DNA from 2 places in the Paenibacillus mesotrionivorans genome. Region 2 is predicted to be linked to the other one. Evidence: riboswitches for the same ligand, from Rfam matches in the RefSeq annotation. Region 2 holds a riboswitch; the other holds the start of a gene.
What was found. Region 2 has a riboswitch for ZMP and ZTP ahead of rpiB (ribose 5-phosphate isomerase B). Riboswitches for the same ligand answer to the same signal wherever they lie in the genome.
Positions count from the first base shown of each region.

Region 1: another riboswitch for ZMP and ZTP. It lies ahead of ACI1P1_RS16070 (bifunctional 5,10-methylenetetrahydrofolate dehydrogenase/5,10-methenyltetrahydrofolate cyclohydrolase); the one in region 2 lies ahead of rpiB (ribose 5-phosphate isomerase B).

Region 1 is NZ_JBJURJ010000010.1:45,792-50,276, forward strand. It holds gene ACI1P1_RS16055 (hypothetical protein) at 1-216, opposite strand, end outside; gene ACI1P1_RS16060 (hypothetical protein) at 223-765, opposite strand; gene ACI1P1_RS16065 (GNAT family N-acetyltransferase) at 822-2,327, opposite strand; ZMP/ZTP riboswitch at 2,396-2,478, shown strand; gene ACI1P1_RS16070 (bifunctional 5,10-methylenetetrahydrofolate dehydrogenase/5,10-methenyltetrahydrofolate cyclohydrolase) at 2,553-3,413, shown strand; gene ACI1P1_RS16075 (cyclodeaminase/cyclohydrolase family protein) at 3,410-4,045, shown strand; gene ACI1P1_RS16080 (Gfo/Idh/MocA family protein) at 4,037-4,485, opposite strand, start outside.
Region 2 is NZ_JBJURJ010000014.1:164,480-168,964, reverse strand. It holds gene ACI1P1_RS20800 (manganese efflux pump MntP) at 1-212, shown strand, start outside; gene ACI1P1_RS20795 (low molecular weight protein arginine phosphatase) at 347-937, shown strand; ZMP/ZTP riboswitch at 1,015-1,094, shown strand; gene rpiB (ribose 5-phosphate isomerase B) at 1,212-1,655, shown strand; gene ACI1P1_RS20785 (TIGR01440 family protein) at 1,683-2,318, shown strand; gene ACI1P1_RS20780 (serine hydroxymethyltransferase) at 2,357-3,604, shown strand; gene upp (uracil phosphoribosyltransferase) at 4,150-4,485, shown strand, end outside.

The sequences.
Region 1 (4,485 bases), on a different contig from region 2:
CACCCGAACCTGAACGCTCGGGGGATCATCCTCTGTACGGGTCGCCTTCATTAATCTGGCAAGGATCACACCGTCATACTTCTCGTAGTTCATCTCGATGGAAAGAATCATCGAACAGCTGAGGGCAGACGCAAAACGGGGAGGCTGAGAGGATAGAATGGCCAATACTCCGGCCGTGATGAGCAATGCTTTTATCCATCTTTTCACGGTCATCATCCTCTGTTACCTCCTCCGCCTGGTAAACCGGTAGGCCCCATAACCCAGAAGGCCGAATAAGCCCAGCGCTCCGCCGGTTAGCTGCCATACCCTTCCGCCGGAAGGCCCGGAGGACTCGGGAACTCCATTCAGAGGAATTTCCTTCCCCTTCAAAAAGGCCAGCTCCTTCACTGCCTCCGCCTCTTTGCGTGTAGGAGAACAAAGCGGATTCTCCCAGCCGGCATCACCTTTCCTGAGAAAAAACAAGTAGGTTTGCCCCTTCTCGCTTGGTCCCCAATAAGAGCCGTACACGGGACTTTCGCCAAAGGAAAAGTGGTTATCGGTCACCCCTTTGTAGCTTTTGAGCACCCGGACTTGAACGATCGTGTTGTCCTCCGCGCGGGCCACCTTCTCCACCTTGGCAAGAACGATACCATCGCTTCGCTCATAGAGCACATCAATGGGGTTAGGCGGTGCACAGAGAAGTGCAAAGGCGTTACGGGGATGCTGCAGGAATAGAACAGCAAATAATCCGGCTGCGATGAGCAGCGCTTTTATCCAGCTTTTCACGGTCAACACCTTCCTTTCCCATACAGACGGAAGGACGAATCCAGATGTTCCATATTTTAGACGATCAACCCATTTTCTTTTTGGTATCGCAGGCTCCCATCGGATAATACTTCATCCAGTGTATAGCCGTTTTTCTCCAGAATACGGGCGGAGGGGAGGTTAGCCGGGTTCACGCAGGCATACAGCTTACGGAGCTGCAGCGTACCGAATGCAAAATTGTCCACCAATGCCACACATTCCGTGCCATAACCCTGGGCCCAGTATCCTTTGTCAAATACGTATCCGATTTCCGCATGGCCCGCCTCATCATCCATATTGAACAGCATTGCGTTTCCGATAACAGCCCCTGTTGCCTTCAAAACCACGGCCGCATACAAATGGGTGCCTGCCTCCTCCCGTGCCAGCAAGGCTCCGATATGCCCGCGGGTATCCTCCATGGTGTGCATCAGCCTCCAGCCGATAAACCGGGACACCTCTCCATCGGACAAATAAGCAAGCATCTCCGCCGCATCGTCCATGGTGATGGTCCTCAGTTGAAGCCTAGTGCCTTCCAGGGAATGAAAGAGGTTTTTGTTCATATTCATAATGGCTTTGATCAACAGCTCCTCCTTCAACTGCTTGGGCAGTTCATATCGTTGGTCCTGCAAAGCATCCGGGTTGATCTCCACCCTTTTGCCTGCAGCCTCTTCCTTCTCGGCGAAACGAACCAGCGTCTCCACAGGGCTGGCCGGTTCACTTAGAAGCATGGTTTTTAATTGGGCCAATAGCTCAGGCTGGTTCAATTCCTGGAATTGCAGCCGTCCGTAAGTGCAGGCAGCCTGCGATTCATAGCTGTTTCGTTGGTTGATGATTTCCCAACCGGGCCATACTGCCTTGAGCCTCGGGGTTAATGCCGGATCGGGCTCTGCATGCCACACCTGCAGTTTTTCCCCCTTCACATCAATATGGAAGCCACCCACAGGGAATCGATCCGACCATTCCTTTAAGTCAAGACTAGATAGGCCATAGGATTTCTCTATTCCGTCCAAGAGCCGGGGACCTCGCGTCAAAAAATTCTCCAGTTCCCCCTCTAAAGGGAAGATCAGCAATTCCTGCTCGGAGAATGCAACACTTGCCACCAGGTCAACCCATTTTTTCTCCTCAGGAGGTGCCAGACTTACCTCATGCCGTGACGCTTCACGGACGGACAAAACCTTATCGGTCGGATACCCGACATATGCCGCCAGATCCGCGATCCCTTCGTGAGCCCAACGAATTTCCCACCCCGGCCAGTTATTCTTCATCAGCCCCAACAATACATTCCGCAGGGGTACATCGTACAAGATATCCTCCCCTCCGTAAAACAGCAGCACTCTGCGCTCCAGATCAAGGACGGCTCCGCCCTCCGCCCATTTATCATCCAACCATCCGGATTCATCGACTCGCTTCTGAAGCTCAATAAACCGTATGGCATATTGCTCGCCCCAGAACAAGCTTACCGGCAGAGTGTACGCGCACCAGTGGCTGTAATACAGCGTATAGGATTGATTTCTGACGATCAGTAGATTGGCCCTCTGCCCCATTGGTGCCGGCCTCCATTTCTTTGGATTGCCTTCCATTTGCCCAGATGCTCTGATAGAATGAAGCACATAATGCTGTATGTGACTGGCGAAAAAGTGGAATCAACCACAGGGAAGCATACAGCGGATCATTCCGTTCGCCTGGGAAAAGGATCTGTGGCGCTTATTCATAAGCTGCCGTGGATGCTTTTTTTGCTTTTTAATCCTATTTGTATGGAGGGAATGCCGATGGTTAAACTTTTAAAAGCCAAGGAAGCGGCGGAGCAGGTATACGATTCAGTTAGAAGCAAAGTGGAGAGGTTAAAGAAGGAGGATGTTCACCCCCACATGGCAGCGGTACTGGTGGAGGGTGACCCCGCCTCTCTCTACTACGCCCAGGCCAAACAAAAAACTGCGGAAAAGCTGGGGGTGGCGTTTTCGCTCCATACCCTCCCGTCTCACACCCCGGAAAATGAAATCCTTCAGCTTATCACCCGTCTGAATGATGACCCTTCCGTTCACGGGATCATGCTGGAGCTGCCTCTGCCCGGGCATCTTCAGGCAGGCTGCATTACAGCTGCCATCTCCACGTTGAAGGATATCGACGGTGTGACTCCCGCCAACAAGCTGGCTGTGGTTACAGGGGAAGCGGGACTTTATCCGGCAACTCCCCAAGCCTGTATTCAATTGCTGAAGCATTACGGATACAACCTTGAGGGTAAAAAGGTGACTTTGGTGGGAAGGGGACAAACCGTAGGCCTTCCCCTGTTCCATATGCTGCAGCGGGAAAATGCCACGGTAACGGTATGCCACTCCCGCACACCGGATCTGGCCTTTCATTTGGGTCATGCAGAAATTGCCTTTGTTGCCGTAGGCCGGCTCCATGTGGTGAAGGGGGCGATGGTGCACGCCGATCTGACTCTTATCGATGCAGGAATCAATGAAACGGAGGAGGGAAAAATCGCAGGCGACGTATCTCCCGAAGCAGCAATGGTTGCTGCGGCCCTGTCCCCGGTTCCGGGCGGAGTAGGAACCCTGACAACCGCGATCCTGTTTCAAAACCTGATGAAGGCCATTTCTCTTCAATCCAAGGAGGCGCATAGAAAATGAGCAATCCTATATGGGATCAAAGCATCCGGAATTTTTTGGAGCAGGCGGGAAGCTCCAGCCCTACACCCGGTGGAGGAAGCGCCGCCGCCGTTGCCGCTGCACTGGGGGCAGCCATGACCTCCATGGCAGGCAGCTTGTCCCAAGGTGAAAAATTCGCTGCGTTCCAGCCCCAGATTACCCAAGTCCTTCAGGAAATGAAGGAGCTGACCGGCGAATGTGAAAGGCTGCTGCAAGCGGACATCGCTTCTTTTGATCAGTACATGGATGCCCTGAAGCTCCCCAAACAGACAGATGAGGAAAAACAGTACCGCAAAAATACGCTGCACCATGCCATTCTGCAAGCCATCGCCGTTCCCCTCCGCCTGATCACGGTGTGCCGAACGGGTATGGCCCATGCCCGCAGCATTGCTGAAATCTCCAACAAAAACGTCATCTCCGATCTGGGTATTGGAATCATCCTGCTGGAGGCGGCTGCACAATCCGCCTTGCTCACAGTAGAAATTAACCTGGCCTCGCTGAAGGACCCGGAACAGGTCCGGCCTTACCGGGAGGAGCTTTCCGCCCTGATGGAGGAAATCTATGAATTGAAAAGCTCCACCTTACAGATTGTCCACACCAGAATCTCAGAGTAACTGCGGCCGTGTTTCCCCAATCCGGTCAAACAGCCGTGCACACTGCAGGGTCAGCTCATGAGGCACGGTGGAGCTTTCGATTTGGCCGTTCCGGATACATTGCATGGCTTCTTGGATTTGGTAGACAAAGCCGTTTTGGGTTTGTTCGTCCTTATAATGGATGTGAGGCTCCTGTTGGTTCGTATACAAAAGGGCTTCTGAGGCAAAATGGGGGCGGGGAACGACGATTTTGCCGCTGTCGCCATAGATCACCAGACCCTGCCCCTGGTCCAAAGCGCTTACAATGCTGGTGCGCAGGGAAGCCAACAAATGCGAATAACGCAGGATGATATGATTGGTCACATCCACGCCGGTATCCGCCCAAATGGCAGCCACCTGCATATCTTCGATAGGGGCAGCCACCATGTATGTAGCGATTTCGTAGGCATACACCGTAATAT
Region 2 (4,485 bases):
TGGTGAGCATCGATTCGTTCAGTGTGGGCCTGTCCCTGGGGATGTTTTCCTCGGATATCGCCCTGACGGTGCTGATCTTCGGTTTTTTCGGCGGGCTCATGTCGGTGCTGGGGCTGCTGCTGGGCCGCCGGGTGGGCGCCTGGGTAGGCGAATACGGGGAAGCGCTGGGCGGGCTCATTCTGCTCTTGTTCGGCATCCGCTTCCTCATGTAAAATAAATGGCAACAGCATGGCGCCAAAATAAAAGCACATGCTTACGAAGCCAATTTTTTTGCTGGCACAAAAAAACCTAGCGTATCCTTACGAAGCCAGTTTTTCTGGCGAAAAACTTTTAGGAGGTTTTTCCGGTGGCTATCACACGTATCCTTTTCGTTTGTACGGGCAACACCTGCAGAAGCCCGATGGCCGAGGGGCTGTGCCGGATGATGGCCAAACGGGAGGGTTTGTCTCTGGAGGTCCGCTCTGCCGGCGTTACGGCGCATGACGGAGCACCCGTATCCCGCCATTCCGAGGAGATCCTGCACAAGAAGGGGGCGGGGGAGGGAATGGGGACCTCCCGTTATCTGCGCAAGGAGGAGATCCGCTGGGCGGATTTGATCCTCACCATGACCATGTTCCACAAGCAGCAGGTGATCGCCGCACATCCCGACGCGGTGGAGAAGGTGTACACCCTGAAGGAATATACCATGGACGATCCATTCCGCTTGGGTGTGCTGGAGGAGCGGGCCGCCCTTCAATCCGAGCTGGAGCTGAAGAAGTCCTTGGGCCAGCCCATTACTACCGAGGAGCGGGAGCGTCTGGTGCGCCTGCATTTGGCTGCCCCTGACTTCGATATTGCCGATCCCTTCGGCGGGTCCAAGCGGGACTATGAGGAAACGGCCCATGAAATCGAGGAAGCCCTGGCCCGGCTGATCAGCCGGCTGAAGGCTGGAGCCTGAGCCGTAGTCCAAAGGATTTCCCACGGCGGTTGTGCCTTTACAGCAGCGGTGTCATCCGTTATGATAAGAATAACTTTAAACTGCAGTGTGACTGGCGACGAGTGGAGCAACCACAATGGAGCACTGCGGATACCGGCCGGTCGCCTGGGCAAGAGCAAGCATGAAGCGTGTACGCGCTTTTTGCTCTGCTCTTTTTTTGTACGGCGCCATGGATTTCTTTTTCGGGAGGGTGAGGTATAATAAGGATATTTGACATGAAAGGAAGGACGATTCGATGAAAATCGCCATGGGAGCGGATCACGCCGGATTCCGGCTGAAGGATGAATTGAAGGAGCTGCTGGGCCAATGGGGGCACCAGGTGGAGGATTTCGGCTGCACCTGCGGCGACTCCGTGGATTACCCCGATTATGCCGAGAAGGTATGTGAGCAGGTGGCTTCCGGCGCTGCGGACCGGGGCATTCTCATCTGCGGCACCGGCATTGGCATGAGCATTGCCGCCAACAAGGTGAAGGGCATCCGCTGTGCGCTTGTGCATGATCTGTTTTCGGCCAAGGCCACCAGAGAGCATAACGATACCAATGTGCTGGCCATGGGCGAACGCGTCATCGGTCCGGGGGTTGCCCAAGAGATTGTTAAGGTCTGGCTGGATACCGAATTTTCCCAAGGGGAGCGTCACATCGGCCGGATTGAAAAGGCGATGCGGCTGGAAGGCAAATAAGCCTGCTTGAAGGGGAGGTGCATCCGGATGACGGAGGAGCTAAAGCCGTTGGAGAACGGCGGCGGGCCCGGGACAGAGTCCGATGATTTCTATGCGGGTATGGCCGGCACCGTGGAGACGGTGCTGCTGGAGCTGGCACAGGCAGGCGGGCTACGCCGGGGCCAATTGTTGGTCATCGGCACCAGCACCAGCGAGGTGCTGGGTTACCGGATCGGCACTCAGGGCACGGAGCGTGTAGCCCGGGAGATCTTCGAAGGGGTGCGCCGCGCCAGGGAACAGACGGGCTTCTATCCGGTGTTCCAATGCTGCGAGCATCTGAACCGGGCGCTGGTGATGGAGCGGGAGGCGCTTGCGCTTTACCCCCTCTTGGAGCCAGTATCCGTAGTGCCGGTGCCCAAGGCGGGAGGCTCCATGGCGGCTTACGCCTACCGGACCTTCAAGGATCCGGTGGTGGTGGAGGCGGTGCGGGCCCACGCAGGACTGGACATCGGGGGCACCCTCATCGGCATGCATCTGCGGCCGGTTGCGGTCCCGGTGCGTCCAAGCGTGCGGATGCTGGGGCATGCCCACCTGCAGATGGCCTACACCCGGCCGAAGCTGATCGGCGGCGAACGGGCGGTGTACAGCGCGGTAACGCGGCAGGAAGACGGAAATTGCGATTAACCGGTGTGTCCGGGATAACCAATAAGGAGAGTGTAACCATGGAAAATTTGCGCAAGGCTGACCCGAAAGTGCTGGAAGCTATGAATTTGGAGTTGAACCGCCAGCGGGATAAGATCGAACTAATCGCTTCTGAAAATTTCGTCAGCACTCCTGTGCTGGAGGCCATGGGCAGCGTGCTGACCAACAAGTACGCGGAGGGCTATCCCGGTGCCCGCTATTACGGCGGCTGCGAGCATGTAGACGTGGTGGAGAATATCGCACGTGACCGGGCCAAGGAGCTGTTCGGCGCCGAGCACGTAAATGTGCAGCCCCATTCCGGCGCACAAGCCAACTTGGCGGTTTATCTCGCGGCCATCAAGCCGGGCGACACCGTGCTGGGGATGAACCTGGCCCACGGCGGCCATTTGACCCACGGCAACCCGGCCAATGCGTCCGGCATCCTCTACAACTTCGTGGCCTACGGTGTAGATGAGAACACCCATCGTATCGATTATGATGAAGTCCGCAAGGCGGCCTTTAAGCACCGCCCCCGCTTGATTGTAGCCGGCGCCAGTGCGTATCCGCGGACCATCGATTTCGAAGCCTTTGCCCAAATTGCTGACGATGTAGGCGCCCTGTTCATGGTGGACATGGCCCACATCGCCGGTCTGGTGGCTGCCGGTCTGCACCCGAACCCGGTGCCTCACGCCCAGTTCGTCACCACCACCACCCACAAGACCCTGCGCGGTCCCCGTGGCGGCATGATCCTGACCCGCAAGTCCTGGGCCAAGGAAATCGACAAGGCTGTATTCCCCGGCACTCAAGGCGGCCCGCTGATGCATATTATCGCCGCCAAGGCCGTTTCCTTCGGCGAAGCGCTTCAGCCGGATTTCAAGACCTACGCCCAGCAGGTGATCAAAAATGCCCAGGTGCTGGCGGAGTCCCTGATGGAGGAGGGCTTCAATATCGTCTCCGGCGGTACGGATAACCACTTGATGCTGGTGGATGTGCGCAGCGCCAACCTGACGGGCAAGGTTGCCCAGCATCTGCTGGACGAGGTTGGGGTGACCTGTAACAAGAATGCCATTCCGTTTGACCCCACCAGCCCGTTTGTCACCAGTGGCATCCGCCTCGGAACCCCCGCCGTCACCACCCGTGGCATGGACGAGGGAGCGATGAAGGAGATTGCCAAGATTATCGGCCTGACGCTGAAAAATCCGGAGGACGCTGCCGCCCACGATAAGGCCCGTGCCATGGTCCGTGAGCTGAACCAGCGTTTCCCGCTGTACCAGGATCTTGCCTACTAAGAGCCAGACTCCTTAAATCTGCCGGCCTCCGCCAATACGGGAGGCCGGTTTTTTTGCCGCTGCCTTCATTGCAGCGCCCCTTACGTTGGCCCACATTAAACCGTGCCTGTCTCCAATGGACACAGAATCCGCTATTGTACGTAAAATTTGCGTTTCTCAATCTTACGGACTGACAATCCGCTATCTGGTGGAAAATAGAAAGTTTGCATGGTTTTCGGAGCCGATAACGCCTCTCGTGTCCGTTAGTCTGCCGAAGAGGCTGGTATTCACGAAATAACGGCCGCTCAGTCCGTAAGGTGAACCTAAGGCCCTTGGGAGCCCTAACCGGCGAACCGAAGCCTCCCGGACAGCCAGCCAGTGAACCAAGTTTGACCCCCGGGATAAAGAGTGGCGAGAGGGTTTGCAGGACTTTGCGCGCCATCTTTTGCACCCTATGGTATTGGCGAAAACCTGTGGTATAATAGATAAGATTTATGCCGAAAACTGTTAGAAGTTGCAAAAAAGGCAAACCGGGGTTTTCAGGCTCTTGTGGGAGGAACAAAAGAATGGGTAAAGTTTTTATTTGTGATCATCCGCTGATTCAGCATAAGCTGACCTTCATCCGGGATGAGACGACCAACACGAAGGATTTCCGGGAGCTTGTGGATGAAGTGGCTACGCTGATGGCCTATGAAATTACAAGAGATATTCCGCTGGAAAAGACGACTGTGAAGACGCCGGTTTCCGAAGCCGAGTGCCAAATCATCTCCGGCCGGATGCTGGGCTTGATCCCGATTCTGCGGGCAGGCTTGGGCATGGTGGATGGGGTGCTGAAGCTGATTCCCGCCGCCAAGGTAGGACATATCGGCCTGTACCGCGATCCGGAAACCCTGCAGCCGGTT